Linked DNA regions of Thermocoleostomius sinensis A174. The protein of the gene in region 1 interacts with the protein of each later gene in a pairwise test. Links are inferred from orthologs where the notes say so. Each region holds a gene or a part of one and is shown on either strand. Other genes may lie near its edges.

The links.
Region 2: the proteins of ligA (region 1) and leuS interact in binary tests that used the Escherichia coli proteins (3 or more experiments, as listed by UniProt). The link is inferred for Thermocoleostomius sinensis A174 from one-to-one orthologs.

Annotation. Positions count from the first base shown.
Region 1 is NZ_CP113797.1:1,084,988-1,100,578, reverse strand. What follows is about bases 6,840-9,832. They hold ligA (NAD-dependent DNA ligase LigA), read right to left. Parts: upstream 9,426-9,832; coding sequence 7,254-9,425; downstream 6,840-7,253. Other genes in these bases: OXH18_RS04805 (acyl-CoA thioesterase), read left to right, coding at 9,549-9,832; OXH18_RS04815 (alpha/beta hydrolase), read right to left, coding at 6,840-7,175. In the rest of the region: OXH18_RS04845 (LuxR C-terminal-related transcriptional regulator), read right to left, coding at 1-122; OXH18_RS04840 (hypothetical protein), read right to left, coding at 569-1,360; OXH18_RS04835 (GntR family transcriptional regulator), read right to left, coding at 1,506-2,495; OXH18_RS04830 (dienelactone hydrolase family protein), read left to right, coding at 2,788-3,525; OXH18_RS04825 (hypothetical protein), read right to left, coding at 3,543-4,670; OXH18_RS04820 (hypothetical protein), read left to right, coding at 4,927-5,310; more of OXH18_RS04815, read right to left, coding at 5,307-6,839; more of OXH18_RS04805, read left to right, coding at 9,833-10,016; OXH18_RS04800 (aspartate aminotransferase family protein), read left to right, coding at 10,388-11,653; treY (malto-oligosyltrehalose synthase), read right to left, coding at 11,834-14,653; OXH18_RS04790 (hypothetical protein), read right to left, coding at 14,682-14,888; treZ (malto-oligosyltrehalose trehalohydrolase), read right to left, coding at 15,437-15,591. UniProt on the Escherichia coli protein: DNA ligase that catalyzes the formation of phosphodiester linkages between 5'-phosphoryl and 3'-hydroxyl groups in double-stranded DNA using NAD as a coenzyme and as the energy source for the reaction.
Region 2 is NZ_CP113797.1:5,561,854-5,577,585, forward strand. Bases 4,028-7,161 are described here. They hold leuS (leucine--tRNA ligase), read right to left. Parts: upstream 6,816-7,161; coding sequence 4,239-6,815; downstream 4,028-4,238. Other genes in these bases: OXH18_RS24135 (hypothetical protein), read right to left, coding at 4,028-4,222; OXH18_RS24145 (gamma-glutamylcyclotransferase family protein), read left to right, coding at 6,898-7,161. In the rest of the region: OXH18_RS24115 (DNA-methyltransferase), read left to right, coding at 1-708; menB (1,4-dihydroxy-2-naphthoyl-CoA synthase), read left to right, coding at 805-1,638; OXH18_RS24125 (helix-hairpin-helix domain-containing protein), read left to right, coding at 1,694-1,879; OXH18_RS24130 (AAA-like domain-containing protein), read left to right, coding at 2,175-3,515; more of OXH18_RS24135, read right to left, coding at 3,542-4,027; more of OXH18_RS24145, read left to right, coding at 7,162-7,323; OXH18_RS24150 (anti-sigma factor family protein), read right to left, coding at 7,338-7,904; OXH18_RS24155 (sigma-70 family RNA polymerase sigma factor), read right to left, coding at 8,128-8,790; OXH18_RS24160 (DUF3598 family protein), read right to left, coding at 9,327-10,169; OXH18_RS24165 (septal ring lytic transglycosylase RlpA family protein), read left to right, coding at 10,674-11,708; OXH18_RS24170 (Crp/Fnr family transcriptional regulator), read right to left, coding at 11,752-12,384; trpE (anthranilate synthase component I), read right to left, coding at 12,590-14,179; OXH18_RS24180 (hypothetical protein), read left to right, coding at 14,711-14,947; glyA (serine hydroxymethyltransferase), read left to right, coding at 15,180-15,732.

The DNA.
Region 1 (15,591 bases):
TTGGGATCAAAACAGCCACTAAAACTTTGCACCAACTCACTGACTCGCTGTAAGCCAACGAGTAGGCGCATCGAGTCTAGAATTCCAGTGGCTGGTTCTGACACAATCAACGGTTGAAACAATCAGCAATGTAAACAGCACCAGTTTCATTGAGGCGCGAATTGCAGTCTTGGCCTGTAACCAACACTACCGTTAATGCGATCGTCGAGTCTGGCTACTGCATCTGTTTCATTCTATTGCGCTTTACAAGTTCTGAAAACTTGGTGGTGCTGTGCAAGCCGATAAAGTTTTGCTGAATGAGCCTGAAAGGTTAAAAGTAAAGGTAGAACGTGCAATACGATCGTTTCAGTTATTATTAGCCTAATGACATTGGGTTTTGCACCCCGAACCCCCTCATCTCCCCACCCCGGCTCCCAGCACTCGGAGAGAAGGGAAACACAACGGGTAAGGGCGGCTGACAAGATCTGGCAAATGAATCGCCCGTGGAGAGAGGAATGTAGGGCAAGGGTGACACACATGACAGGCTCCCTGCCAAAATCACCCGCCACTACCTTTGCGAAGGCAGAATTTACGAATGCAGATATTTACAAAAACTAGTTTCCTTTAAAGCTGTATACAGTTCCTCATAGTTGCTGACAACAGTAGATAAATCGTCCGATAGAATTTTGCGATGACTACTTTTAACACTCACTGGTTCCACATTAAGAAATTCAAAAATTCTGTCTCTGTAGTGGTTTTGTGCCTGTTCAGATTCAAATAAGTCTTCATAGCGGATATTCAAAACGTTTCGAGCAGGCAGCTTAGAAATCAACTCAAATTGATCATGAGTTTCCTGTTCAAATATTGCTAGATCGTGCAAAACTGTATCGATCGGAATGTACATTTTCTCCCGAACATTGCCCTGGTTTTGTTCTACCTTAATCGTACCCGTTCGTCTCATAACAAACCGTGATAGTACTCGCTTCAGAGCATTTTCACGATAGAGATTAATCACTAAGATATCGCTCTGGTGCTGAAAAAAGGATTGAAGTTGTCGTTTCTGAAAATTAATCGAAAAATCTTTAATTCCAATGCTTTGAATCTGATTCCAATGTTTAACTCTGGGTTGCTTCTGGTTACGCAGGCGAGAAAATGCTGAATAGGTTTGTGCCGAATAGAAAAAAACCTTGCTTGAATAGATATAATCCAAATACTCTGTAACCGAATTGCCTCCTAGCTTAAAGCGTTTATGCAGCTTATAAGGAAGCATCCAATCCCCAAGCACTTCTCCATAATTGATGACGTGAGGGTGAGAATTGAGTAGATTCACAAGGTAGTTGCTACCACTGCGCCCATTGGTTAGGATAATATGTCTTTGCATAGAGCCAGGTGAGAATGATGCGGCCCCTGTAAGATATACGGAAAACCTTGAAGCTAGCAGGACATTTCCAATCGAACTTAGCTGCAACTTCATCAAAGGCAGCTTGTTTCTAAAAGTTCTGTAAAGATTTGCCGGATTTTCTCGGTTACTCTAATCCCAACTCTCGTTTTAACAGTGCGATCGACTTTTCGCCAATATAGTTTTCACAGCAGATGAGTTGAGGCGGACGAATCAAATCTTCACGCGAGGCGGCTACGGCTGCTTTCACGGCTGTGCAACTTGCTTGATCAAAGCTGAAAATGGTTTGGGCGCTGCGCACCATGGCAGTCAGCTTAAACTGATCCTGTGGCTGAGTGGTCATAATCAGCAGATCTTCGCCCCGTAAACTGTGTACAATTACTTCGGCCGCTCGCAAAATGCCAGAACTGATGCTTACTAATCCCAACCGGCTATCTTTAGGTAGCTTCAGCAGTTTTTGAATTTCTGCCCCATAGTCATAGATATCTACCGGAATCACGCGCACCGCCTTGGGAGAGGCGATCGCTTCGGCATCTCCGATGAAATAACGGCTGGTAACGACCGTACCCGATCGAGTTTGCTCGAGCACCTGCCCCAATTCTTCAAGGGGAACTAATTGAACCGGAATTTGTAGTGCTTTCTCCAGTTCTTGGGCCATCAACTCGCCCACACCAATGTCCTGCTTTTGTGCCGTCACCAACACCCGCGCACTACAGCGCAATCGCCAGTCAATTTCTGCCAAAAATAATTCTCTAGCTTGGGTCAAAGAGCAGCCTTGGCTCAGCAATTCGTCTAAACTTTTTTGCACTAATTTGTGCGCCTGTGGATATCGCTCCATTAACGGAGAGCGAACTTTAGAGTTGCCCCCTTCGTCGCCTTGGGCACGTACATAAATGCCTGATCCTGCGTGGGCATCGACAATGCCATCTAGCTCTAGTTGACGATACACCTTGCTAATCGTATTGCGATGCAACCCAGTTTCCATTGCTAATTGTCGAGTGCTGGGCAATCGATGACCAGGGGGATATTGACGGGACGCGATCGCAAAGCGAATTTGATTGTATAGCTGTGTGGATGCCGGGATGTCACTGTCGGATTGGATGTGAAACCGAACCATAGAAGCCTCCAAGGTGCTCGTATTGAGCAGTTAGCGCGTTTAACTCAGGTTATTCTACTGCCAATCGCCTAGCTGACCTACAGCTTAAACTAGGCACAATTTGGCACTTAAGAGTTGCTGTGAATGATTGACCTCGATATAGGAACTAGCAAAGGAACTTAAGAAAGGGAACTAAATCCATCTTACATTTTGCAAAAAGAGTAATTTTACAAGGGCTAGATTTCGATCGTTGCCAATGCAGTAGACTACGAAAGGCAACCTAGCAATCAGTCAAACAAAGGGCGGTGTTTGCATGACAAGTCAGGAAATATACGCAGATTGGGTGAAAGTTTCCAATGGCGAGTTACACATGGATGCTTACCTGGCTCATCCCACAGCAACGGGGACCTTTCCAGCCGTGATTGTGATTCAAGAAATTTTTGGCGTCAATGCCCACATCCGTGATGTCACTGAGCGGTTTGCCAAAGCAGGCTATGTGGCGATCGCTCCAGCAATTTATCAGCGTGTGGCTCCAGGGTTTGAAGTGGGGTATAGTCCCGATGATGTTATAACGGGCAGAAAATATAAAGAGCAAACGAAAGCGGATGAATTGCTAAGTGATCTACAGGCGACGATCGGGTATTTGCAATCCTTGCCCTTGGTGAAGCCCGGGTCCATTGGGGCGATCGGGTTTTGCTTTGGTGGTCATGTAGCTTATCTAGCCGCAACCCTGTCAGATATCCGGGCTACGGCCGCTTTCTATGGCAGTGGCATTGCCACGATGACACCCGGTGGTGGTGCTCCCACTCTTACGCGCACAGCCGAGATTCAAGGGGAAATCTACCTGTTTTTTGGCACAGAAGATCCGCTAATTCCCAACGAGCAGGTAGATCAAATTGAATCTGAACTGCAAAAACACGCGATTCGCTATCGGCTTTTCCGCTATCCAGCAGGACATGGTTTCTTCTGCGACCAGCGATCGGACTATGATCCTGAGTCCGCGGCCGATGCCTGGAAACAGGTGCTAGAACTTTTTGGTCGAACCCTATAAGCTCGAACCTTATAAATTTACGATCGTAGCTGCCAAAGCGTCTGCCACTGCTGTTGAGTATTGGGTTGCATCCACCTCAACCTACTGATGTTCGTGGGACTAAATTCATGGAAGTAGTGCTGTGTTTGTGTTTGAAAAGCTTGAAAACTCCGATCGGTTGCTTGCAGTTCAGGGTGTTTTTCTAAGCAAAGATCGATCGATCGACGGGCAATTTGTGCCCAAATGTTGGCATAGGGAACGTTAGTTTTGGCATAGTACAAAGCACTGCGATATGCCAAGTAAGCAAAGCGATAGTCTTGATTCCATCCGTGCAATAGAGACAAGCATCGTGCAGCCAGTTTAGCCCTCCATGGCTTGGGCGGATAGCCGATTTCTAAGTTCGGCAATGTCTCCAAAAAGGTGTCTAAATAATTAATTGAGTAATTCTGCAAGTAATCTGCTAATTGAGTATGAATAAAGCGTCGCTCATATCCCCAGTAGTGTTTAACCAAATGCGGACAAATCGATAGATTTGTGGCTTGGCTCAAGACGACTCCTAAAGCAAATTGCTCAGTATTAAATACGGGAAAGACTTCATAAAACCGATCGAGAAGTGCAAGTGCCTGGTCTAGAAGCGATCGATGGCTGATATCGATTCCCACTACGCCAGAGTTGAACATCGGCAATTGCGGGGAAATTTGGATGTCATTACTAGTTGTCTGATATATCTGTTCTAACTTTTCCGGTTCTAACGAGTTGAACATAGGTTGCCAAAGCCGATGATCTCCGATCGTACATTCAAAGTTATGCATGAGTGATGCATCAGGTGATATAAACTGGAATAATTCCAGTGGATTTTTGAGAAAATAGGTATCTGTGTCAATCAAGACGGTGGGTGCTTGATAATGGTCGATCGCCTTCATTAGAGCAAGAATCTTGGCGCGATGAGGATAAACTCCGCCTTGAGTCCAATCTGCAATTTCCTGCGCAGATACACCAATCCGATCGATTGGTAAATCAAAGCCTATGTCGTCTCGATCGCTGATCACGCTAATGGTACAGTCGGCTTGATGGCGCAAAAACCGCAGGGCGGATAGCACACTAAAAGCGAGTTCCAACTGATATGTCCGGTTGTCACCGTATAACAAATAGGTGATTACAGTCATCGTGCACCCTCAACTATTGCTGAACTTTCCGGGCAAGGTTGTTTGGGGAACAATCCTCCAACTCCCCGCTCTGCCATCGCCACCTTCGATTGACTCGGCCCTTAGATGGAACTTTTTCGTTTTATCATGCTGGTTTTGAGTTGAACGAGTCTTGCGCAGCTTTCTTCCTTTTGATAGAACTTCAGCTTTTGTTAATCGGTGTTTGCAAGTAGGATTGATATAATTTTGGCGACCTATCGAATAGAGCGTATTTGGTATGGCAACTGCGACAGTGCTAGAGTTCATGCAACGAACGGCTGAAGATGAAGCGTTGCAGCAACAGCTAGAGAATTTGCTAGGTGTTGGGGACGGTAATATCAGCAGCGAGACTGAGTTAGACCCGGCGGAGTCCGAAGCCCTGGGAGAGCGTGCCCCGATCGTGGCTGAGTTTGCAGCCCAAAATGGCTTTTCGTTCTCGGCAGACGAATTATTAACTGTCGTTGATGCGTTTCAGAAACACCAGGCGGGCGAAATGTCGGATGAGGACTTTGCGGCCATGTTGGGAATTTCGCTAGCAAACGAGAGTATCGATGCGGCGGTGCCCACGAATCGCCTCAACCGTCTAGTCAGATACCTCTCGAAGACATACTTGGGCTACTAGGGCTTCGTCTCAGCATCCCTTTGGCGTAACGTGGCGCTGGTACTAGGCAAAACCAGCTCGATCGTTTGCTCTTCTATGGCTTTCATGAGTTGATCGGGGGTCAGCACGTGCACCAGGCTGATTGGTAGCGAGGCCTCGGCAATATATCTGGCGTAGGATGCCTCTAAATACGGCAGATAAGTGAAGTCACCTGCCACATGCAGACCCAAGAAAGCCAGTCCGATACTCTGAAGGTAGAGATGGGCAATTTGCGGATTGGGCCCCACCACTTCAGACGGTAACTGCACGAGTGTTCCTTGAGACAGTGAGGCTTCTGGATCAGGAACATCGATCGATGAGAAGTGGGTTCCTCCCTGTAGAAGCAACAGATATCGTTCGGGCGTTTGCAGCCAAGTAAAGGGACGAATTTGTTCGGGCAGGGCAGGGGCGATCGTGTCAGCCGTACCACTCACTATCATGACTGGAACCTGAATGTTGGCATAATCGGCTTCACCTAAAAGACTGCTGCCGATCGGGTTGATGGCCAAAACCGCTTTGATGCGAGGATCGCGCAGATCTGGCAAAGGTTGAGGAAGATTGAGGGCACGGCATTGAAGTAACAGCGACAGATTTAAGGTGTCAGTGGTGCAATCTGCCTCTAACTGCTCCACGTTAATTTGTGCTCCGGCCAAGGCCAAGCCGGTATATCCACCCATGGATTGTCCAATGATGCCCACTTGGTTCAAATTGAGCCGCCCTGCTAAGGTTGGGTCGGTTTGTGACAACTCAGCGAGTTCATTTAAAAGGAATTGAATATCCAAGGGGCGATTGATAAATTCATTCGGTTCCGTCACTTGGCTCGCTTGTCCTGAAATCAGCGCTCGAAGCTGCTGGGCATTGCTGCCAGGGTGTTCAGGGACTGCTACCACAAAGCCGTAGGAAGCTAGATGCTGCGCTAAGTAGGCATATGTTCCTCGATCGGAGCCAAGTCCGTGGGAAATAACAATGACTGGGGCTGCTGTCGCGGGCGTTTGCTCGGACGCTGTGTTCAGTTGCGGCCAATAAATATCAACGGGAAACGATCGATTGCGCTGTGGATCATACAACCCAAGGGTTCGCCGCTGCCAAGGAAACGAACCAGGTTGGCGCAAATCTGGCAAAGACGAAAAATCAATCCACGACGTGAGGTAGGCCTCTGCGGCAGACTGCTCTTTAACTAACGCCACGGCATCTTGCGTTTGGCGAATCAGTTCTTCTAAATCTCCGACAATTCGTAGCGTTTGTACCAAATCTACCCGAACCCGGGATAACGGAAATTGCTTCAGCACATTCAGCACAGTTAATCCTTCGGTTTCGTCGGCCGCCGCCAAGATCAAAGCCGATCGAATGGCATAGAAGCCAGAAAGATTAGACTCGGTGCGTACCACATTGCCCAAGCGTTCCAGCAGCATCTCGCCTTGGTCAGTGTAAAGAAACTGCGCCACCGCCACTGCTGAAAGATCCGCACGAGTCGAGAGAAATTGCCGCAGAGTAGCAAGCTGCTGATCATTGAAAAAACGAGTGTAGGCTTTGAGGTCGCTAGATACTGTGCCCTCTTCAGCATACGCAGCTAGGGATTTGACAGCAATCGATCGTTCAACAGCGCCATAGGACAACGTAATGCGTTCGGCTCCCAACGCTGAACCAGCCGTGAGAATGATGGGCAAAATTCCAATGCTGACCAGTCGCGATAAGAGTCGCTGGAAGTTGAACCCAGCTTTGGTAGATATGTTCCCATTTTGGGATTGTTTGACCGTGCCTTGTGCAAAAATGCCAGGAGGGCACAGAGGTTGTACGGATCGATCGCTCGATCGATGAGAGACAGGTGATCGTCGAGTCCGGGACACAGCGAAGGGTTCGCAATTCATAACCGGATGTCACCAAGGTAGGAGAGTTAAGTCCACTCTAGCTGTCAACCATCCAGGCTAGGGTGATCTCTCTTCTAACGATGCGATGAGTTTTTGCAAATCGGCTTCGGTCAACTGGGTGATTCCTAACTCTTCTGCCTTGGCCAATTTTGATCCGGCCTCTGCTCCCACGACTACATAACTAGTTTTGGCGCTAACAGAACTAGTAACTTTGCCACCTGCTTTTTGAATTAGGGCTTTAGCCTCGTCGCGGGTCAAGTTAGGCAGCGTTCCAGTAATCACAAACACTTTGCCTTTGAGGGGCTGTGGTTCTAACGCACTCGATCGGTGAGATTCACCCGCTAGCTGCACCCCTGCCGATCGCAACCGCTCAATTAACGCTTGATTGGCCGGAACCCGAAACCACTGGTGCACCGATTGGGCAATTTCTGTGCCAATGCCATACACCGAGGCGACCGTTTCAATCTCTGCGGCTGCCAGTGCCTCAACCGTCGGAAAGTGATCAGCTAAGACCTGCGCATTGACGCTGCCAATGTGGCGAATGCCCAAGCCATACAGCACTCGCGCCCAAGGCTTATGCTTGGATTGATCGATCGCGTCTACGAGATTCTGCGCAGACTTTTGCCCCATACGATCGATCTGCATCAGTAGCTCTACGGTGAGGTCATACAGATCGGCGACGGTGTGTATGAGGTTGCGATCGACCAACTGTTGCACCCACTTTTCTCCTAGGCCGCGAATGTCCATGGCGTCTCGGCTAGCCCAATGTTCGATCGCCTTGCGCAAAATTGCCGGACAGGAGGAATTGACGCAGCGAATCACGGCTTCTCCGGTTTCGCGTATCAGCGGTTGACCGCATTCTGGGCAATGGGTCGGCATTTGGTAGGGTTGCGTAGCTTCTGGACGCAATTCAGGCAGCACCCGCACCACTTCGGGAATAATTTCTCCAGCTTTACGCACCACCACCGTATCGCCAATGCGAATGTCTAGTTCTGCTACGCGATCGGCGTTATGCAGGGTTGCGCGTGATACCGTAGTTCCCGCCAACTGCACTGGTCGCAAAAACGCCATCGGTGTCACTGCCCCAGTTCTACCCACGTTGACATCGATCGTTTCAACTACTGTTGGCGCTTCTTCGGCTGGATACTTGAGGGCAATGGCCCAGCGTGGAAACTTTTGCGTAAAGCCAAGCCGCTCTTGCAGCGTCAGGGAGTTGAGCTTGACTACCACCCCGTCGGTCAGATAGGGCAACTGCAACCGCTCCGTAGACCAACGATCGTAGTATGCAGCCACCTCCTCCAGCGATCGACAGAGTTGACGATGGGGATTGACCTTAAAGCCCATGTTTTGCAAAAGTTCCAGACAATCCCACTGCGTTTGCGGCGTTTGGCGTGTGGCATGTTCTGGTTTTAGAACCGTGTGCTGAGGCGACGCGAAGGTGGTTAACAGGGAAAGCTGCGCTTCAGTATCCTGTAAAGTCTCCCCACCTTCCGATTCCCGGTTTTCAACCCCCATCGCCTCATCCACTACATGCAGGGTATAGGCAAAAAAAGCTAGCCGCCGTTTAGCCACCACCCGTGAATCCAGTTGTCGCAGGGTTCCCGCTGTAGCGTTACGCGGATTGGCAAACAACGATTCTCCGGATTGCTCGCGTTCTTGGTTAATTTGTTTAAACACATCCAACTCCAGAAACGCCTCGCCCCGTACTTCCACGATCGACGGTGGATTCTCTAAATTGAGCCGCAGGGGAATCGATCGAATAGTTTTGACATTTTGGGTAATTTCTTCTCCGGTCATGCCGTCTCCTCGCGTCGCCCCTCTCACTAAAATCCCCTGCTCATATGTGAGCGCCAAAGCATTGCCGTCTATTTTGAGTTCACAGACGTACTCAAATGACTCCACCTCTGGGGCTACCCGTCGCCAGCGCTCTTGCCAACTCGCAAACTCATCGAGATTAAACGCATTCTCCAGACTGTAAAGGGGAATATTGTGTTGAACGGAGGTAAACCGCGTCGCTGCCTTTTCGCCGACTCGCTGCGTGGGGCTATCGGGGGTAATCAACTCTGGATACTGCTGTTCCAGGTTTTGCAGTTCTCGATAAAGCTGATCATAGACAGAATCGGGCATTGTGGGAGCATCCAGCACATAGTATTCATAGCTGGCTTTTTGCAGCAGCTTCCGTAGTTCGGCAAGGCGCGATCGCGCAGCTAATTCTGGAGTGGAAGACATGGTGACTTCGTTCGGGTGCGTGAAGACTCTAGGATAGGAGAAACGAGATGAGTAGATCAGAAAAGGCTAACGAATGAAGACTCAAGAACAACAATCAATGAGCGAGTAGTTTTTTAAGATCAAATGTACCAGTTTCCTTTTGTTTATCATCGCACAGTTCGGTTTCAAGATACGGATGCAGCAGGCGTTGTCTATTTTGCCAATGTTTTATCAATGTGTCACGAAGCCTATGAGGCAGGGTTGGTAGCCGCAGGAGTTAAATTGCAGGAGTTTTTCAGTGGAAACCCTGTAGCCATTCCGATCGTTCACGCCAACGTGGATTTTTTGCGCCCGATGTTTTGCGGTGAACAATATGCTATTCATCTGACGCCTACCGTCGTCACAGACACTAAATTTCAGTTGTCTTATACTCTATTTCCGATCGATGACTCCCTGGCCAATCGGCCTACATTAGACAAACCCAGCGCCCAAGCCACAACCGTGCATGTTTGTATTGATCGCCAAAGCCGTCGCCGCGCCCCCTTACCGAGAGCGATCGGGCAGTGGCTTCAGGAAAAGCATGAGAAGCAAGCAGCAAAGGATAAGGGCTAGAGGAAACAGAGGGATTGAGGGTGAGGGCTAAACCCAACGGCATGGCGAGAGCAGCGTTCTCACAACCACTGCCCGAAGGATTGTTAATCAAATCCTGACATTCCTCCAAATATCTTCATTTTGGAATTAGGATTTTTCTATGATCAGAAATGGTTCACATTGAGCCTAACTTGCAAATGGTGCGAGTGAGATGCCAAAACTTCTTTGATTATTTACAACACCCATAGGAAAGCTGGCGTAAAATCAAATACTCAATCAAAAAAAGCCATAACTTCCTGTCGATCGTCGCTGAACTTGAACAATTTTTTAGATTCCGGTAGCTCTCTATATTGCAACCTGTTGTTTCGACTTCCCGTTTGGAGGCGTATCTCGTGAGTCCAGAAACCCTTGTCCAACCACCCACTCTAGAAACTGCTCCGTTACAAATTTCGCCAGCAGATTTTGATCACTATGTCATGTCAACCTATGCACGCTATCCCATCACCCTAGAAAAGGGAGAGGGCTGTCGCGTGTGGGATACGGATGGGCGAGAGTATCTAGACTTTGTAGCTGGAATTGCCACTTGCACCTTGGGACATGCGCATCCGGCTATGATTGCAGCAGTGACGCAGCAAATTCAGAAGCTGCACCATGTTTCCAATCTGTATTACACCCAAGAGCAAGGAGAACTGGCCAAATGGCTGGTAGAGCATTCCTGTGCCGATCGCGTGTTTTTCTGCAACTCTGGAGCCGAAGCTAACGAAGGTGCCATTAAGCTAGCTCGGAAGTATGCGCATACTGTATTGGGAATTCAAAGCCCGATTATCATTACGGCACATGCTAGCTTCCACGGCCGCACCTTAGCCACCATCACCGCCACTGGACAGCCCAAGTACCAGAAGAACTTTGATCCGCTGATGCCGGGTTTCTACTATGTTCCGTACAACGACATTACAGCCCTAGACGCGGCGATCGCGCTGCTAGATGGCAATGAACGGCAAGTGGCGGCAATTATGCTGGAAGCGTTGCAGGGTGAAGGCGGTGTGCGTCCAGGGAACTTAGAGTATTTCCAGCGCATCCGCGATATCTGCAACGAGAAGGGCATTTTGTTGATTGCTGATGAGGTGCAGGTAGGTATGGGCCGTACCGGGCACTATTGGGGCTACGAAAATTTGGGCATTGAACCTGATATTTTCACTTCGGCAAAAGGACTAGGCGGCGGTATTCCCATCGGCGCTATGTTGTGTAAGTCGTTTTGTGATGTGTTTCAACCAGGTGATCACGCGAGTACCTTTGGTGGCAATCCTTTTGCAACTGGGGTGGCGCTAGCAGTGTGCAAAACGTTGGAACAGGAAGGGCTGTTGGCGAATGTGCAAGCACGGGGCGAGCAACTGCGATCGGGTTTGGGAACGATCGTGCAGCAGTATTCTCAGCACTTCAGTGAAGTTCGGGGTTGGGGACTTATCAACGGCTTGGTGCTGAGTGGCGACACTGAACTTGTATCGGCGGATGTTGTTAAAGCAGCGGCGGCAGAAGGGCTGTTGCTGGTACCAGCCGGACCAAAGGTGGTACGGTTTGTGCCTCCACTGACGGTGAGCGCGGCTGAAATCGATCGGGCGATCGAGATCATTAACCGGGGTATGACTACACTGGTCTGATTTCCAATTAAGGCAGGTTGTCCGAGGTTTGCGTTTCGGCTAACCTGCTGCTCACAAAATTTGCAGCTAGGTTTATAGCTATTCCAGAGATGAGCCAAAGTCACGGGCTAGGGCAGTTCGCGAACTGCCCTAGCGGGGATCTTTGGTTGATGCCAGTGAGATCTGACACGATAACCTAAATTAAGCTGGCTGCTCCACCTTACCTACCAGCAACGCCACTGGAAATTGAGCAAAGATTTCCTTGAGCCACAGGGTTTCCTCACTTTGAATTTCTTCACCCGTAATCGCGTTGTGCAGCACAGCCGAAGAGCCAGGTGGTTGCAAGATTCGGGTTTCATGCCAAACTTGTTCGCCCAGCGGATATTCCCCTGCTTTAACCAGTTCTGTGAGCAACCGCGGCACCACCACGATCGCCCGCAGGTCTCCTAGTTCCCGAGTAAAAGCGACTACATGTCCCTTCAAGCTGCCCAACACAGTCAATTTTTCGTAGCTGCCCCGTTGAAACAACTCAGCATAGGTGCGACGAGCTTGCAGGGTGCGATAGATCAAGAATAGCTTTAAGCGAGCATCTTCTGGGGTTTTCAGTAACTCTTCAATGTAGGTCAAAATGCCTTTTTTGGATTTCGATCGCGCCTTAGTTTTAATTTCTTTAAGGTATTCTAGCCGACGATCAAAATCCACAGGACGGCGATTATCGGGATCGACTAAGCTTAAATCCCATAGTTCCGTCCCTTGATAAAAATCAGGAACCCCGGGCGTTGTCAGTTTCAGCAGGGTTTGAGACAGCGAATTGAAAACCCCATAGTGCTGAATTTTGCGTTGAAACGGGCGAAACGCTTCCAAAAACGGATTCTTGGCTGAATTATCCAAGGTGCGATCGATAAACTGCATAAACGCATCTTCGTACTCTGCGTTGGGGCGAATCCAGGCGGTGTGGGTTTTCGCCTCGCGAATTGCTTTAATAATGTATTCCTTCATTCGCTGCACAAAATTGGCATAGTCAGCCTCATGAAAGGGGAAGGCTCCTACTAAAGATTGATAAAAGAAATACTCATCATTGCGGCTGGGTGCACTCATGTTGCCGACTTTTACCTTATGCACAGCGTTGATTTCATGCCACTGTTTCAGGCAATCTACCCACTCTTGCGGCATTTCCGACAGCACGTTAATCCTAGCCCGCACATCTTCGCCGCGTTTGGTATCGTGAGTGGCCGTAGCGTTCATGGCGTGGGGCCAGTGAGACGATCGCATCTGATTGAAAGCATGGAAATCATCGATCGACAGACCAAAATGAGCCGGTGAAGACCCTACCTCGTTGAGTGAAATTAAACGGTTATAGACATAAAACACCGTATCTTCAACGCCCTTCGCCATCAATGGCCCCGTAAACTGCTGCAAGCGCATGATGAAATGCAGCCACAGCTTCTCGTCCTCCTGACTGAGGTGATCATCAAAATCTAGCGACAAGAATTTTTCGATGAAATAAAGCTCGTTGCCAAAATCGGGCAGATTCTCCTTAGCTCGACGCACTACCCACTGCATACACTCTTGATCGGCTTTGCTGGCTCCTTCACGGCTGATGTAGGTACGATAGACCGGAAACACCGCCAAAATTTCTACTAAGGCCCGTTTCAAACCATACATGGTGAAATCACTAGCATAACGATGGCGATCGGCAATTTGCTTCAATAAGTGGGCTAAGTTATCAATATCACCCGCCAAGTGTTTGCCAATAATCAGGCGTTTATTTTCATCAATTAACTTCTCCAGATCCACAAACTTGCCAATGAATTGGTGATAGATTGCATCAAACTCTGATTCATTCGCTTGCTGACAAAATAAACCATTCACCTGACTCATGAAGTCGTAGCCTGTAGTTCCCTGAATCGGCCAGTTCAGGGGCAGTTCTTCGTCCGCTTCCAGAATTTTCTCGACGATGAGGTACACATCAGGCGCACCATCGCGCAACCGGCTGAGATATTGAGCGGGATCATAGAGTCCATCGATGTGATCAATTCGCAGTCCAGTCAGTTTACCTTCTTGTACCAGTTGCAAAATGAAGGCATGGGTTGTGTCATAAACCTTCTGGTCTTCCACTCGCAGCGAAATCAAATCATTGACTGTAAAAAAGCGCCGATAGTTCAGTTCTTCGTTTCCCACCTTCCAATAGGCCAAGCGAAAAAACTGCTCATTTAGAAGACTGTCAAGCAGATTAAAGCTTTCCGGCTTCCCCACTTCTCCGTTAAACGTTTCGATATTCTGTTCAATAAACGCCTTCACCTCAGCGCTTTCGTTCCAAAGCTCCCACAACATGCGCTTGATGAAGGTAATTTGATCGTAGCGCTCTCGTCCTTCTGCCCCTGAAGGAATGTACTTCAACATGTAAAGCACCCCCAGCAGCTTGATAAACAGAGGGTGATTGCGCCCTAACTGCTCCCGCAGCCGGGACAAGTCATACATCAAGATGTGGCTGTAGGATTCAATTCGCAAGGGAAAACTTTGATCGTAGTAATTGATAGAAATTCCTGCTTGGTCATAGCGCAGTTTCAGTTCACCGCTTTCCAAACAATCACCGCAAAACTTACCCAAAAACGGAGCTAGAACCCGACCGTTGATGCCGTTATAGGGATGGTTCCAGTCAATGTCAAAGAAATTGCGATATTGTGAGTCTGGCCCATTTTCCAACACATCGACCAAAATATGATTTTGGCTGCTGAACGCCATATGATTTGGCACAATATCTTGCACCCAGCCCATCTCATAGCGCTTTAGTGTCGCCACCAGTCCCTCAAAGTCTTCTGTTCCTCCCAATTCTGGATTAATCTCTTGAGGATTCACGACATCATAGCCGTGAGTACTGCCTTTGCGGGCTGTGAGAATTGGGGACGCATAAAGGTCAGAAATTCCTAGCTCGGCTAAATACGGAATGATGGTTGTTGCGTCTTGAAAGTTAAAGCCTGCATTGAACTGAATCCGGTACGTTGCGAGAGGAATTTGCATCATGATGGGATTGGGGGGTAGGTCTGGATCAAGTTGAATTGAGCAGATTAGGGATAGCGTAACGCAACAGTTTGTAAAACACTAGGTTGCTGAGGTTGCCACCTTTGTTACAAACCCCACGTCGATCGAGGTCATTCAAATACTCTGGCTCACCCGTTTGACGGTAGAAAATGAGACGTTGGAGCAACCTGCCAATCGCTCTCAATCGTTGTCTTTGGGCTTTGATCAAGCTCATCTGCATAAGAGTCGCTAGAGTCGCTATATTGTCGCTCTGAAGCCGATCGCTTCGGCAAGAGGGATGTCACCCCTTTGTTAGTTCTTACTTAATATTTTGCTAATGTTTCGTTAATATTTTTAGCATGGAGTCGAACCCCATTTCTAAAAGTCTGGTTTGTTGGGGCATAGCTAATCTCTAATTGCAGGGAACAGACGATCGTTCAAATCCAGGATGTTCAAACTCAAATTGACTCACTATCAGATATCGTAACGTTGCCCCTAGCTATGAAAGATGCACGGTAATAGCCGCGAACCCATCAGCACCCTTCTTCAGCAAGCCACAGATGCAGGAAACACTCGATCGAGCTGTGTTAATGTTTAGAAAAGCACTGACTCAAACAGAATTTCTAGTAGTCTAGCGCACAGTTAGAAGAAACTGAAGCAAATCTGTGCAACCTTGATTCAAGTTTGTAGCAAAAATGGAGATGTCATTATAAAAACATCTCCGAGGGCCGCCACTTGCACTCAGTTGCGGAGGGTGGGCATGGTTCATTCCACCCCGTTTTTTTATAACTCACTCAGGTAGACTACTACACTGTGCGGCGCGATCGAAAAGGATTGTTGGGACACGGTGGCGTCTCGTGTGGTTGGCATCACATCAGGCAAGGTAGACCCCTGTCCTTGCCAACGAGCATCAGCCGAATCAAGCGCTTTTTTCCAAG
Region 2 (15,732 bases), 4.5 Mb from region 1 along the record:
TTCTCTAAGCGCACGGTGGCAGACTACACGAGGTGGCTCGATCGGGCAATCGTAGCCTTTAAACCACTGCTCAAATCCACGGCTTCCGTTTATATTTGCGGTGAATGGTTGACTTCTGCGTCTATCTTCGAGGTGGCGTCTTCTCATTTCATTGTCCGCAATCGCATCACGTGGGAACGTGAGAAAGGGCGAGGAGCTAAAGCTAACTGGAAAAATGCTAGTGAGGATATTTGGTTTTGCACTGTATCCAACACGTATACCTTTAACGCTGATGCTGTGAAGTTGCGCCGCCGTGTAATTGCACCCTATCGCCAGCAGGACGGTACACCTAAAGATTGGCAAATCACCCAGCAGGGTAAGTTTCGAGAAACATATCCCTCGAATCTGTGGACGGACATCACTGTGCCGTTTTGGTCAATGCCCGAAAATACTAATCACCCGACCCAGAAAAGCGAGAAGCTCATCGCTAAGCTGATTTTGGCTAGCACCAAGGTGGGGGATATGGTCTTCGATCCATTTCAAGGCAGCGGCACATCGTCGGTGGTAGCGAAGAAACTCAATCGAGCTTACCTAGGCATTGATTTGAATGAAGAGTATTGCCTGTTGGCAGAGCGACGTTTGGAACTGGCAGAGGTCGATACCACGATTCAAGGTTTAGCGGAGGGGGTGTTTTGGGAGCGCAATACGTCGGTAGGGCGATCCTCGTAATCTCCCCGATCGAATCTCCAAAAACTAAACTCCAAAAACGATCTAGGCTATTAAATTAGTCTCTTAAATTTAGTTTCTACTGTTCTTAGTGCTTTTATGCAAGTTGAATGGCGCGTCGTTAAAACCTACGAAGATATTCTTTATCACAAAGCCGATGGCATCGCCAAAATCACCATTAACCGCCCCCATAAACGCAATGCCTTTCGTCCCAAGACCATTTTTGAACTCTACGATGCCTTTGTCGATGCTCGCGAAGATACCGATATCGGCGTTGTGCTGCTGACCGGGGCCGGTCCCCACACCGACGGCAAGTATGCCTTCTGCTCCGGTGGCGATCAAAGCGTGCGCGGCGAGGCGGGTTATGTGGGCGATGATGGCATTCCTCGCTTGAACGTGTTGGATTTGCAGCGGTTGATTCGATCGATGCCTAAAGTGGTAATTGCCCTAGTGGCAGGCTATGCCATTGGTGGTGGGCATGTGCTGCATGTAGTATGTGATTTGACGATCGCAGCCGATAATGCCATCTTTGGACAAACAGGACCCAAGGTAGGTAGCTTTGACGGAGGGTTTGGAGCCAGTTACTTAGCGCGAATTATTGGTCAGAAAAAAGCACGCGAAATTTGGTTTCTCTGTCGGCAATATGATGCGAACCAAGCCTTAGAGATGGGGTTGGTCAATTGCGTTGTTCCCGTTGAGCACTTGGAAGCGGAAGGAATTCAATGGGCCCAAGAAATCCTAGAGAAAAGTCCGATCGCCATTCGTTGCCTTAAAGCGGCGTTCAACGCCGACTGTGATGGACAAGCGGGATTACAAGAACTGGCTGGTAATGCCACTTTGCTCTACTACATGACTGAAGAAGGAGCCGAAGGAAAGCAGGCTTTTCTAGAAAAGCGCAAACCCAATTTTCGTCAATATCCCTGGCTGCCATAGCGCACTCATAATAGGCAAAAGTGACGAAGGCGAACCAAGAGCAGTGAGATGACTATTGGAGCATCCTGAACTGCTACAACGCCTGAAGTGTATTGGCTTGACGGGTAGAAACGTCAAAAAGATTATTGAAACCATTGAACACAAACAACGCTACAAACCCTTCGAATCTCTGAAAGATGTTGTGATGCGGGTCAAAGGGTTGACCTACGAAAAGATAGTTGATTTAGTTGAAAATCCTTAGCAAATGGGAATGCTAAAGAATATCCGGTTGCCTAAAAGCAGTCTACCAAAGCAATAATGCGCAGCAGTATCCCAGTAAACTTGTCTAAATCTCACTGAACTAATCGATCAGGGTAAAATTTCGGTTAAATAAAGAGTTAGTAAGTGAGGAGTTGGGTAGGAAATTATCTAGATAAAAGATGAGAAAGTAAGAAAAGTGGGAATTAAGCCAATTAATTGCTTCGATCCTTAAATTTCGGTTTAAGATTTCCCTTTATGGCTATTTAGCCCACTGGTATCAAACATTTCGGATTCTGATGATGCCGCACGATGCCCTGGAAATTGTCAACAAAATTCTTGAACCGAAACGGCTTAATTATGCACAAGAGGTGGTTCTCTTACAATCTTGGTCAGGAAAAATTTATCGAGAAATTGCCGCAGAATTTGGCTATGACCTAGACTACATCAAGGAAGTTGGCTCCCAATTATGGAGTTCTTTGTCAGACGCTCTAGGCGAAAAGGTGACAAAAAAGAACTTCAAGCTCGTGCTGTCTAACTTCTATTCTAATAACACGGCGGCGCTCGACCCAGAGGCTGATCTGATTTCCCCCAAACTAGAACCGCTGCGGTTTCCAGGGGGGGTTGTACCACTCTATTCCAACTTATACATCCACCGCCCACCCATCGAAGAGAGGGCTTATGCAGAAATTGTAAGACCAGGAAGCTTAATTCGCATTAAAGCCGCTCGGATGTTGGGCAAATCGTCTCTCATTTATCGCGTGCTAGATCATGCCCGACAAAGACGCTTTCACACGGTGATGCTGAATTTACAAACTGCAGATGATTCAGTATTGAACGATCTCAATCAATTTTTGCGTTGGCTATGCCTCAACGTGAGTTGGCAATTGAATCTAGAGCCTAAGCTGGACAATTATTGGAATGAGGAGATTGGCAGCAAGGTTAGTTGTTCCATCTACTTTCAAGAATATTTGCTATCGCACCTGGATACACCGATTGTTATTGCGCTCGATGAAGTGAATCGCCTCTTTGAGTATTCCGACTTAGCCAAAGATTTTCTGCCTCTGCTGCGGGCCTGGTATGAAGAAGCTGCGAATGTAGAGATTTGGCAAAAACTGCGGTTAATTGTGTCTCATTCTACCGAGGTCTATGTTGCTCTTAACATTCACCAATCACCGTTTAATGTAGGGTTGCCTATCTACCTACCTGAATTTACTCGATCGCAAGTGCAAGATTTGGTACAGCGCTACGGCCTCAGCCGTACTGAAATCGATGAGCAAGAGATTGACGCTTTGATTGTTTTAGTGGGTGGACATCCCTATTTGGTTCGGCTAGCCCTATACTGGTTGCGCCAACGGGAAATGACCTTCTCGGAATTATTGCAAACAGCCCCAACATTATCTGGCATCTACAGTAATCATTTACGCCGCTGTTGGGAAGAAGTGCAACAATTTCCAGAGTTATGGGAAGCACTTCAGCAGGTAGTACGTTCTCCAGAGGGGCTGCCATTAGACTCCATCATTGCCTATCGCTTAGAAAGCCTGGGGCTTATTAAATTTGAAGGCAGTAACGTTGTCCCGTCCTGTGATCTATACCGCCTCTTTTTTCTGGCACAGATGGGTGATGGAAACGGGAATTAGCTACAGTACCCTACCCAATAGATGGCTCAAAACTGTAGATTCTCCCAAATGATATTCGATCGTGGCTCAAACCCATCAACGTATTCAACAGGATAGTGGGTAAGGGTGTAGAACAAATGCCCATCTTCCTCGCCTACGTAAATCGCCCCGACAATTAACTCGGTTTCCAGAGGATGTTGATAGAGTAGTTTTTCTTCTGCCCAGCTATAGCTAACGATATCAGTTCGATCGAGCAGTTCCCATTGGTTATTAATTAGTAACCCCTGGTTACCTAAAATCAACTCTTGCATCATTTCTAAATCAGCCGATTGGCGCGGCATAAAGAAAGATAGATATGCCTGTTCGTTTTTTACCCCTGCCGGACTAAAGTAAAACTGCACATGCACTCCTTCTGCGGAGGTTTGTACTTCTGGAATGAAGGTCTGGGCCGGATAGTAGGTAGTAAACGGCACATCCCGATGTTGAAACAGCCGCAATTCAACCTCTTGAGCTTCGCCCTCCAAGCTCATTGTGATGATTTTTGTATCTGGCTGAACCTTATCTGAGGTATCCTCCGGAACGTCCGATAGGGGAACAGCGGCTGGGCTATTAGACGGTGACGGCGTGAGACCGGGAAAAGTCAATTCTCTTGATGGCAGCGAGGCACAAGCAGTAGCAGCAACTAACATCCCTCCAATGAACCAATAGCCTATAGTGCGGGATATCATCCCGTTTCTCCCGGTATTACCCAACAACGAAGTTTACAAGTTTCCCTGGCACTACAATGACTTTCTTGATAGTCTTTCCAGCAATGTAGCGCTGTGCTAGCTCAGACTCACGGGCATAGGTTTCCAGTTCTTGCTGGCTAGCTTGGGCTGGCACTTGAATTGTACCGCGAGTCTTACCCATAATTTGAATCACTAGCGGAATTTCATCTACCACTAATGCGGTTGGATCAGGAACACACCAAGGCTGATGGTGGATGGAATCGGTATGCCCTAATCGCTGCCACAACTCTTCGGCAATATGGGGTGCAAATGGAGCCAACAACTTCAACAGGGTCTCAATTCCTTCTCGATAAACAGGTGAGGTCTTGCAAGTAGCATCATTAAGAGCATTGCTCAATTTCATCAACTCCGAAACGGCTGTATTAAATTGATACTCTTCTTCCAAGTCTTCTGTAATCTGCTCAATGGCATAGTGAATGGCGTAGCGCAAGTCTTTCTCATCGTGATTCAGCGCCTGAGCCTCAGCGGTTTTTTGTACAGACGCACGATCGCCAAACTCGCACACCAAGCGCCACACCCGATTTAAGAAACGAAATTGCCCTTCCACATCCGCATCATCCCATTCCAGATCTTTTTCCGGCGGGGCTTTGAATAAAATGAACATACGAGCGGTGTCTGCGCCATATTTACCCAATACATCGCCGGGATCAATGCCGTTATACTTCGACTTTGACATTTTTTCAAACACCACTGTCAATGGTTCACCAGTAGCTGGATCGGTAGGGTTTGACAGATCGGCAATTTGACTGGGAGCAACATACTTCCCAGTGTTGGGATTTTTGTAGGCGGCTGCCTGCACCATCCCTTGCGTTAGAAGACGCTTGAACGGTTCATCAAAGTTGAGTAAGCCTCGATCGCGCAACACTTTGGTGAAAAAGCGCGAATACAGCAAGTGTAAAATTGCGTGCTCAATGCCCCCCACATATTGATCTACGGGCATCCAATCATTGGTTTTGGCTGGATCAAACACCTGCTGATCATTGCGAGCATCGGGGTAGCGTAAGAAATACCACGATGAACAAATAAAGGTGTCCATCGTGTCAGTTTCACGGCGGGCGGGTGTACCGCAGGTGGGGCAAGGCACGTTAATCCAATCTTCTAGTTGCGCCAAGGGCGACGGCCCGCGTCCCGTAAATTCTACATTTTCTGGTAGCAACACCGGCAATTCAGCATCGGGAACAGGCACCGTACCACAGCTAGAGCAATGCACTACTGGAATTGGACAGCCCCAATAGCGCTGACGAGAGATTAACCAATCTCTAAGGCGGTAGTTGGCTGTTCCCTTGCCTTTGCCATTAGCTTCTAGCCATTGCACCGCCGCTTCCACGCTTTGCCCCGAACCTTTGCCAGTCATTACGCCATCGAGCGGCCCAGAATGCACCATTACCCCTTCGTGGGGGTAGGCTGCGGTCATGGTATCTGCGTCGATCGTCTCATTGGTTGGTTGCACTACCACCTTGATCGGCAGATTAAATTTCTTGGCAAACTCAAAATCGCGTTGATCGTGAGCCGGAACCGCCATGATTGCGCCCGTACCATAGCCCATCAGCACATAGTCAGCAATCCAAATGGGAATTTTTTCGTCGTTAACTGGATTGATGGCGTAGCTGCCCGTCCATACGCCTGTTTTTTCTCGATCGTCTGCGGTGCGATCGATTTCATTCTTGGCTGCCGCTTCGGTGCGATAGGCAGTCACAATCTCAGCTTGTGACTCAGTGGTCAATTTCTCAACTAGCGGGTGTTCGGGAGACAGCACCATGAAGGTTGCTCCCCACAAGGTATCAGGACGGGTTGTGAACACGGGTATCGTTTCTCCCGTCTCGGTTTGAAACACTACTTCGGCTCCAGTAGATTTGCCGATCCAGTTTTCTTGCATCAAGCGGACTCGCTCCGGCCAGCCGTCTAACTGATCTAGGTCTTGCAGTAGTTGTTCAGCATAGTCAGTGATTTTGAGGAACCACTGTTTCAGCAGTCGTCGTTCTACCATCGCGCCCGATCGCCACGATCGCCCTTCACTGTCCACCTGCTCATTAGCTAAAACAGTTTGGTCAATCGGGTCCCAATTCACTGCTGCTTCTTTTTGGTACGCCAACCCGGCCTTAAAAAACTCTAGAAAAATCCACTGTGTCCAGCGGTAATAGTCTGGCGAGCACGTCGTGACTTCCCGCTCCCAATCGTAGGACAACCCCAACCGCTGCAACTGCGCCCGCATTTGCGCCACATTCTGGTAAGTCCACTTGGCTGGATGAATGCCCCGATCGATCGCCGCATTTTCCGCTGGCAGCCCAAAGGCATCCCACCCCATTGGATGCAGAACTCGATAGCCTTGCATTCGACGCACTCTAGCAATGACATCGGTAATTGTGTAGTTACGGACATGCCCCATGTGCAAATTGCCTGATGGATAGGGAAACATGGACAATGCATAGAACTTGGGCTTGTCGGTGTTGTCAGGTGTACGATCGCTGCCTTCAGCCAGCCACGTTTGCTGCCATTTTTCCTCAATTTCTGCCGGATTGTAGCGGGACTCCACGAACGGAACTCCTGTCAAGGTAAATAATTAGGGATGTTTCTACACCATTCTATAAGTTGTTCGGGATTGGTTGATAAATTCTATGGATCTAGGCTCTACTGTAGCTCCAGCCCGTCTCAAAGTTTTCGTGTATGGAACCTTAAAACCGGGTCAGTGCAACTACGATCGCTACTGTGGCCATGCAGTGGTGAACCAACAGGTGGCGATCGTGTATGGACAGTTATTTGATTTGCCGTTTGGCTATCCAGCCCTTACTCCCGGTCCCGGAGTTGTTCACGGTGTTGTATTGGAATTTGCCGATAATAATGTACTGACTCAACTCGATGAACTCGAGGATTATGATCCACAGCGGCCAATTGGGCAGAACGAATATGTGCGAGTACTAGTCAAAACGTTTAGCCTTCAGCATCAGCCTCTCGGTGAAGCGTGGGCTTATCAGATGCCGCTCGAACAGGCTAAACGTTTTGGAGGAGTCCGACTTCCGCACGGATACTGGCAAGGGCGCTGAATGAATCCTCAAACCTACTGAACGCCATCAGTTCCGGGGGACACCGAGTCTGAAATGGCTGCTTTAGGAATTTCAATCACAGGTCGATCGAGGGCAATCATCAGGCCGTCATGGGGTAAGGCATTGGAGGTGATGCGGTGGGTATCTGGAGATTGAGCGATCGAGGGCACTAACTCTCCACCGGAAAAAGTACTAGCGACGGCTCCAACAAATAAGGCGGCAATCGCCATTCCCCCCCACAGGGCAGTCCGCTTCGGGCGACGCTCTAACCGAGAAATGACCTCGACGGCAACCTGTTCAACGGGCTGTTCAGGAGCAGGAACTGGCAGCATTCGCACGCCTTGCCGCAGTTTCAGCAATCGAGCATGTAACCGTTGCATTGTTGCATCCGTCGCTAGCCACTGTTCAACTTGGCGACGTTCATCGGCCGAAACTTCTCCGTCTAAGTAGGCGCTGAGTAGTTCAAATCGATCGCGCTTTAGGTTATCAAGGGTGTTTGGAGAAGACTGATCCCACCGGCGACCCGGTTCGTCATCTGGTAGAAGAGGGCTATAGTTATCGCAATCGTCAAAGTTAGACATTTTTAGGATCTCTAGTGTTTTAGAGGCAAGATCAAACAACAAAAGTCAAAGTTGGAAAGCGGTAGTTTGGTTGTAGAGCCAAGAACGCAGGAATCCGTAGTCACCATGACATCCTCAGCGCTCAACAAGCTGTATTGCGATACACAATAGGCATTGAGCCGCTGTACGCTCAAACCCTGCATCCAGAATAGCGTAGCTGCCTTTTGGATCAATCTCTGCTAACTCAATCTTCTAGATAAGTTTGTAATTGATACTGAAGCCGTTGGCGTGCTCTGGCAATTCTGGATTTGACGGTTCCTAAAGAAACCCCGGTAATTTCAGCAATTTCTTCATAGGACATCCCTTCGATTTCTCGCAATACGATGGTAGTTCGGAATACTTCTGGTAAATCGGCGATCGCTTCTCGGAGTTGATCATAGAATTCTTGAGTAATCATCTCCTCGGCTGGGCCCGGATCATCGGAAGCAATTTCCCAATCTATTTCTCCATCCTCAACATTCAACGGCGCATCTAGCGATAGAGGGGGATTAACCCGCTTACGCTTGCGCAACTCGTCATAGAATAGGTTTGTTGTGATCCGGCTCAACCAACCACGAAATTTAGCAGGTTCTTGCAAGCGTTTAATGTTTCGATAAACCCGAATCCAGACTTCCTGAGCCAAGTCTGCCCGATCTGTCCAATCTGGAGCAAGGTGATATAACACCTTCTCTACATGGGGATGATAGCGGCGAATCAGTTCTGAAAACAGCGCTTTTCCAGGACGCACCCCAGCTTGACACTGCAAGATTAGGTCATAGTTGGAGAGTTTGTTGGCTTGAACCAGCGAGGCTTGAGGAGCAATCGCCTCAACCGCTGACCAAGATACAGGAAGAGATTCACTACTCATTGACAGAACTTGACTGTGAGGGATTCCGTTTCTGAATGACGCTGACATGGGCGAGATGTTCCCTTGCAATTTCAAAGGTTTTCAAACAGGATGGGCGACTCATAAACGGGATTTGCTTGAAAGTTATACCGTTATTACTGAAAGGCGACCTTGAAGTTGCGCTCATTTCAGGTCGTCTACAAATGCGGTTGAGTACCATCCGGAAAATCGGTAGAGCGACAATGAAGTCTCATCAAGGGCTTACCTAAGCATGGGCTTTAGATGAAATAGATTACTACTCGATAGCAGAGTCAATACGGATTCGATTCAAACAGGGGCAAGTCCAACAGCATTTTGGGCTGGAGAACCCTTGCGAACATCCTCCGATTGGGCCATCCTTTCATCGGTATTCCTCTGATGTGAATTTAAAACGTTTAGAAAGCACTGAACATTACACCTATTCAGAATAAGTTGAAAATTGTGGGTCAGCTAGTGACTGTGGACAGTCATTGTCGCTGCACATGCTGCTCATCCAGACCGCAGCAGTAATCGAAGCGCTAAGCCTCAACCTTTCGTTCTGTCACCAGTGTTAAGCTAACCCAGCCACCCTTGGCATCATAGCGGCGAATCATCCGCTGCCGTAGATTCTTGGCAATCAACCAGCCAGCTTCTAGAAAAAAAGGCTCTCCCTTAGGGATAGTTAATGGGGTATTTGATGACGCGCCATCTGGCAATAGCAGCAGTTGAATCGGATAATGTCCTTGCTGAAAGCGCACGATCGACCCTGCAATTTCTCCTGTAGACACGAGTTCCCATTGGGGCGTGGTTAGCTGTTGGCGTAGCAAATTGCCCTCCCGATGTACCTGAAGTGATGTGACATAGCCCTCAGGCGTACGCCAATCGGGATAGAGCGTGATGGCTGTTCCTTGCCAATTTCCCAACAACATTTCCACTGATAGAGGTGGACGTTCAGTCTTTGGAGTATGCTGCCGATGTTCACGAATTAGCGTTAAGCGAGAAAAATGACCGTCTTTATCGAACAGTTGCACCAACCGCAAGCGACGATCGCTTTGAATAAAACCAAGCTCAGCCCCAAACTCAGAGAAGGGAGCGAACTGCATAGAACCTTGTGAAAAGGCCCCATCGGCAAAGAATAATGTGCTTCGACTGAGCGAACTGTACTCTAATACTTTGTTCTGAACCAGTTCGCCTGTTGCCAGAGAAAACAACTGAATAGTCTGTCGGATTGTTTGGTTCTCGTTCAACCCTTCCAACGTGACTAGGGTGGGTGTGTCTTCTTGCAACACTCCTTGCGGCGAGAAGCGCGAGAATGAACCTTGCCAAGCTCCCAGATTTAGGAGTAATCGTTCCCATTGAGATGTTGACGCATCAAGTGACATAGTTTTGCAGCTTGGTCTGAGACAAAAAATAGATCAAAAATCAACTAGATCAAAAAAACGACGTTTTTAGGTGTAAGGAACCCAAAGCCGGTACAATAAACCTCTGTTTCATTCCTTTTCAAACCGTTAAATTCTCTCAGGTTTCATGCGTTAAACATTATTAAATCCATGAATTTTTTTGGACTTTTGTGGGCTGTATCTGCACTGAGTAGCTTCTTATTTCCCCAGACTACCCCACGGCTTCTCGAAGATTTTAGTAAAGCCACTTCGGGGCGCACGGTTTCTCTAGTTAAACCCGTTAATGTGGCTGTGACCCACGATCGCTCGCGGTCTTCTCTTCACGCAGGGTCAGTGCAACAATTTTCTACTTCACAGACTTTTTCGCAATCGAGTGCTCAATCGAGAGCTTTTTCTTCGTTTGCTTCTTCATCATTTGCTTCAACGCTGAGAGCTGTGAAATCGTCCGCTTTTCTGGCAGTTCTTAGGTCAAACTCAGTTGCCTCGATGCATGAAGCATCCCTAATTCACTCAGATTTAATGCAACAGTTCATTAACGGCTTGTTGCGGCGATCGAACACAATCCGAGATTTGATTGGGCAAATTACTCCAACTGTCACCATTACCATCGCTGATAACCCCTGTGCTGCTACTCAGCGCTCTCAACGACCGGGTTGGAGATTGTGGCCCTTGGGGAACAATCTCCATCAGTCTCAGTTAGAAACGGACAATTTTGCTCACTGTACTGGGTTGTGGCAAACGGATTGGTCGCAGCCAGAACCCATTCAGCAGGTGTTTCAAGTTCGCCTGCGGGGACATGTCATTGCAGAAGCTCCAACCTACGTCGAGGCAGAAGCGATCGCTCGACAACTGTATCAAGTGCTGCGACAACCCAGCTTTACACCGTATCACTTAGTTCCAGCGATTGTGAATGGCTTGCCCACGGGCAAAGCAGGTGATGCTCTAGTATTTTCCATTCAACGCGATTGGGCGACTTTGCTCGATCGCAATCCGGAGCTATTAGCCATTCAGTGGACAAATAATTTGCGGACGGCCCTCAACGTCCCACCGCTATCGTTGGTGGATGCTCAAAGCCAAATGTATGGACTAGTGCCCACTGATCGTCAACTTGTAGGGGTTGCCTCGTGGTATGGTCCTTACTTTCATGGGCAACTGACTGCGACTGGTGAAGTGTTTCATCAGCATGAACTCACAGCCGCACACCCATCGTTGCCCTTTAACACCTACCTAAAAGTGATCAATCAGCTAACTGGTAAAACTGTGATTGTTCGCGTCAACGATCGTGGCCCGTACTTTGAAGACCGATCGCTCGATCTGTCCCTAGAGGCAGCGCGCTGTTTAGGCAGTGAAGTGAAAGGAATTGTTCCCTATGAAGCCGTGATTATGGAAAAAGCAGACCTTGCCCAATGGCACCAGTCTAATCAGATGACTGCAAGTTCTATCACTGGGACTCAATCTACTCAGTCAACGTGGCTGCAAGGACTATTAGCTAGACAATCAGACTCTACCCAGCCTTATTAAATCCAAGTTTGAAATGAATGACAGACTTCCAAACTGGCAGTGGCTAGGAATGGGTGTGAGATGGCAACACGATATGACGTGAACTGTCGATGCTTAACCATCCCTCTTCCTGCAACTGACTGAGTAAACGCGTGACAGTTACTCGGGTTGTGCCGATCGCATTAGCAAGCTGTTGATGGGTTAAACGCACACTTAATCGAGTACCGCTAGCCGTAGGCTGTCCCACCTCCTGCTTCAGCAACATCAGCAAATGGCGCAAGCGCTCTTCTACCCGACGATATCCCACCATCGCTAAAACCGCCTCAGTTTGCTGTAATCGGCGTGCTAGATGCCGGAAAATTCCATGCGCCAGCATAGGAGATTGTTCAATTTCAACCAATCGCAGCCGCATCAAATCCACATCAGTCAACGCCATGGCCTGATAGGGGCGAATCGACGAAAGCGGTAATCCGAATGGCATCGACGGGCAAGCTAACCCCAATAGCGATTCATCGCCACTGTCGTACAGCGTTCCCAACTGCACTACACCACGACAGACCACTAGAATTTCATCCGATAGCATTCGAATCGACTGACCGCTCCTGTAGGGCTGTAGATTTCGTCCCCTGTATAGCTCCTCCAGCAGTTGACGTAGATCGGGCTGTGGAGTTGCCTCTAGGGACTGAGAATGGAGCATAACGATCACGGGGCGAATGTTTTCCTCTTTACCCTAAACACCCAAGCTAAAGAAGGGGTAATCGCAAGATTATGAAAACACTATTAACAGATTTAAGTTTGGTTAAGAAAAGAGTGAATCGGTACATTGATAGCTAGACAGATAATTCATGCCATCCCATTCCCGACCCTCGATTCCCGATTCCCAAATCTCAACTGGCGATGTTCTACTCCACTCCTCCTTGCAAACACCGAATTGCCTCTAACATTCCCCGCGCCTTATTTAGTGTTTCCTGATATTCCCGATCGGGTTCTGAATCCGCCACTAGTCCGGCTCCTGCTTGCACACTCACAATCTGCTGCCCATTGGGCTGTCGGCGCACTACCATCGTACGGATTGCGATCGCCGTATTCAATTGTCCCTCAAAGTCGTAGTAACCATACGCTCCCGAATATACACCGCGACGGCACGGCTCTAGGTCATGAATAATTTGCATCGCGCGAATTTTGGGCGCACCGCTCACCGTTCCAGCCGGAAAACAGGCTTTCAGCAGTTCCCAGGCGGTTTTGTCAGGAGCTAACTTGCCCACAACATTGCTGACGATATGCATGACGTGAGAATAGCGTTCAATCACCATTAATTCGTCCACCGTCACGGTTCCATTGGCACAAACGCGCCCAAGATCGTTACGTCCCAAATCTACCAGCATGACGTGTTCTGCCACTTCTTTCGGATCTTGCAGCAAATCTTCGGCCAACGCAGCATCTTCCTGGGGAGTTTTGCCCCGAGGGCGAGTTCCAGCGATCGGTCGCACCGTTGCCACCTTACTTCCATCCTGCTCGGGTGACAAATCGGCTTTTACCATCACTTCAGGACTAGAGCCAATAATCTGCCAGTCTTGAAAGTGGAAATAAGCCATGTAGGGGGAAGGATTGATTAACCGCAGCGATCGATATAAGGCAAACGGATCACCGCTATAGGTTGCCGAAAGCCGTTGCGAAATCACAACCTGAAAAATATCACCTGCACGAATGTGGGCCTTGGCCTTTTCCACATTGGCGCAAAACTGTTCTTTCGTGAAATTACTAGTGTAAAAGGGAATTGGAGGTTGACCAATTTCCACGCCTTCTCTGTTCTCTACCCCTTGTTCCCTCCCCTCTGTTCCTGGTGGTGTCCATTGCAACACAGCATCTCGACTGGGAACGGGAGTTTGCAACTTATTGACTAGCTGACGAACTCGCTGACAGGCTTGATGGTAAGCTTGCTCTAAATCAACCTGTGGATTGCGTAGATCGGCATAGGCGATCGCCCAAATCTTACGTTTGACCTGATCAAAAATCAACAACTGATCGATTTGCATCCACAATCCATCAGGTAGATCTGTTTCATCAGGTGGATAAACTGGAACACACGGCTCAATCCAGCGAATTAGCTCATAGCCCCAGAAACCAAATAAACCGCCAATTCCTGGAGGCAGTTGCGGTAACTTTACCGGATGAAACGGCTCCAAGCAAGCCGACAACGCTGTAAACGGATCGCCATCAAATCCCTGCGTTGAGCCATCTCGGTAGGTTTGCGTTGTACGATCGCCCCGTGTTTCAAGCACCCACAAGGGATCACAGCCCAAAAAACTATAGCGTCCTAGATTTTCGCCCCCTTCCACCGACTCCAACAAAAAACTATAGGGCTGACCCGCACAAACTTTGTACCAAGCCGAAACAGGAGTGTCAAGGTCAGCAACCCATTCTTGATAAACCGGAATGAAATTACCCTGCTGGGCTAGACAAACGAATTGATCAAAGGTTGGAGAAATCATACGTATGGTTGGATGTGGGCTTAGGCTTAAGTAGTCTACCATTCCCCCTTCCTCCCATCAGTTCACCCCATTGCAGGATGAAACTTCATCGAGATTGCGCAAATATAAAGGTCAATTACGATTAAATTCATCTACACTAGCTAAGGATAATGATTCAGTGAACTCTACAGCAACCCGTCAGCTACACCGGCCGAGTGGAGTAGAAATACTGAAGAGCGGTAATTCTGTTCTGCTTACTCTTGAGTCAGATAGCTCTGAGCATCAAACCTGGAGTAGCTAAGTTAAGTGGCTAATTGCTGAATCCAACCGGAAACAACAAGTTTCCTATCGTATCCATCTAAAGTGGCTCAATCAATTAGTTCATTGAAATGTGCCCCGACTTTTTCAACTTCACAAACCATTCAGTTTGCTGACTCGACCACCTAATTCACTTTTTGCTCAGCCCTCCATCCCTCACCACGAGTTTCAGTTCAATCCTATCCCTAAGATAGTTGCCCATCTATACCATCTCCAGTGGGAGACACAGACACAATGAGAGACTTTGTTTTAGACGCCCCAAACGAAAACCGCTACACCTACTTTGTTGCCTATTACGGAAAAGATTTTCAAAAGCAAACAGCAGTGCTAAATGTTAGACATGATTTCACAGACTCAATTCAAGACCTACACGTCAAAATTCGATCGCGCATCAATGAAGTCTTAGGACTAGAAACGCCTTCCTGCTACCACATTCTTGCTCTTGCCGCTCCAGAGGTCATTCCGGTTTAAGGTAGAATCTCATTAGACTTGTCTGTACGAGACTCAGAAGGCACAATCAATACGCCCAATACACCGATGTGACCGAGGTCAAGGTGGCTATTGCTGAAGAGATTCGCTCAGCTTCGAGGAGAGAGGAATATCAGAGTTATCATTAGTAGTCCGGGAGTGTTACACCGATAATCCTAATTTGAGGATTCTCCCTTATCCGTTTTGATCTCTAGACTCTCGTTGGAGTTTGATTGTGTCTCAAACAAATTTTGATTTTTTGGCAGAAACCGATCCTCTTGTTGCCGATCTGATTCAGAAAGAACTTCAGCGTCAACGGGATCACTTAGAGTTGATTGCTAGCGAAAACTTTACCTCTCCAGCCGTGATGGCGGCTCAAGGTTCGGTTCTCACCAATAAGTATGCCGAGGGCTTGCCAAAGAAGCGGTATTATGGCGGCTGTGAATTGATTGACGAAATTGAGCAAATTGCGATCGATCGGGCGAAACAGTTGTTTGGTGCAGCCCATGCCAATGTCCAGCCTCACTCAGGTGCGCAGGCGAACTTTGCGGTCTTTTTGTCCTTGCTGGAACCTGGTGACACGTTCATGGGCATGGATTTATCCCACGGTGGACACTTGACACATGGATCGCCTGTCAATGTGTCGGGCAAGTGGTTCCAAGCTTGTCATTATGGAGTGAACCAGAACACCGAGCAGCTTGATTATGATGAAGTTCGCGAACTGGCGCTCAAACATCGCCCAAAACTGATCATCTGTGGCTATTCGGCTTATTCGCGCATCATTCATT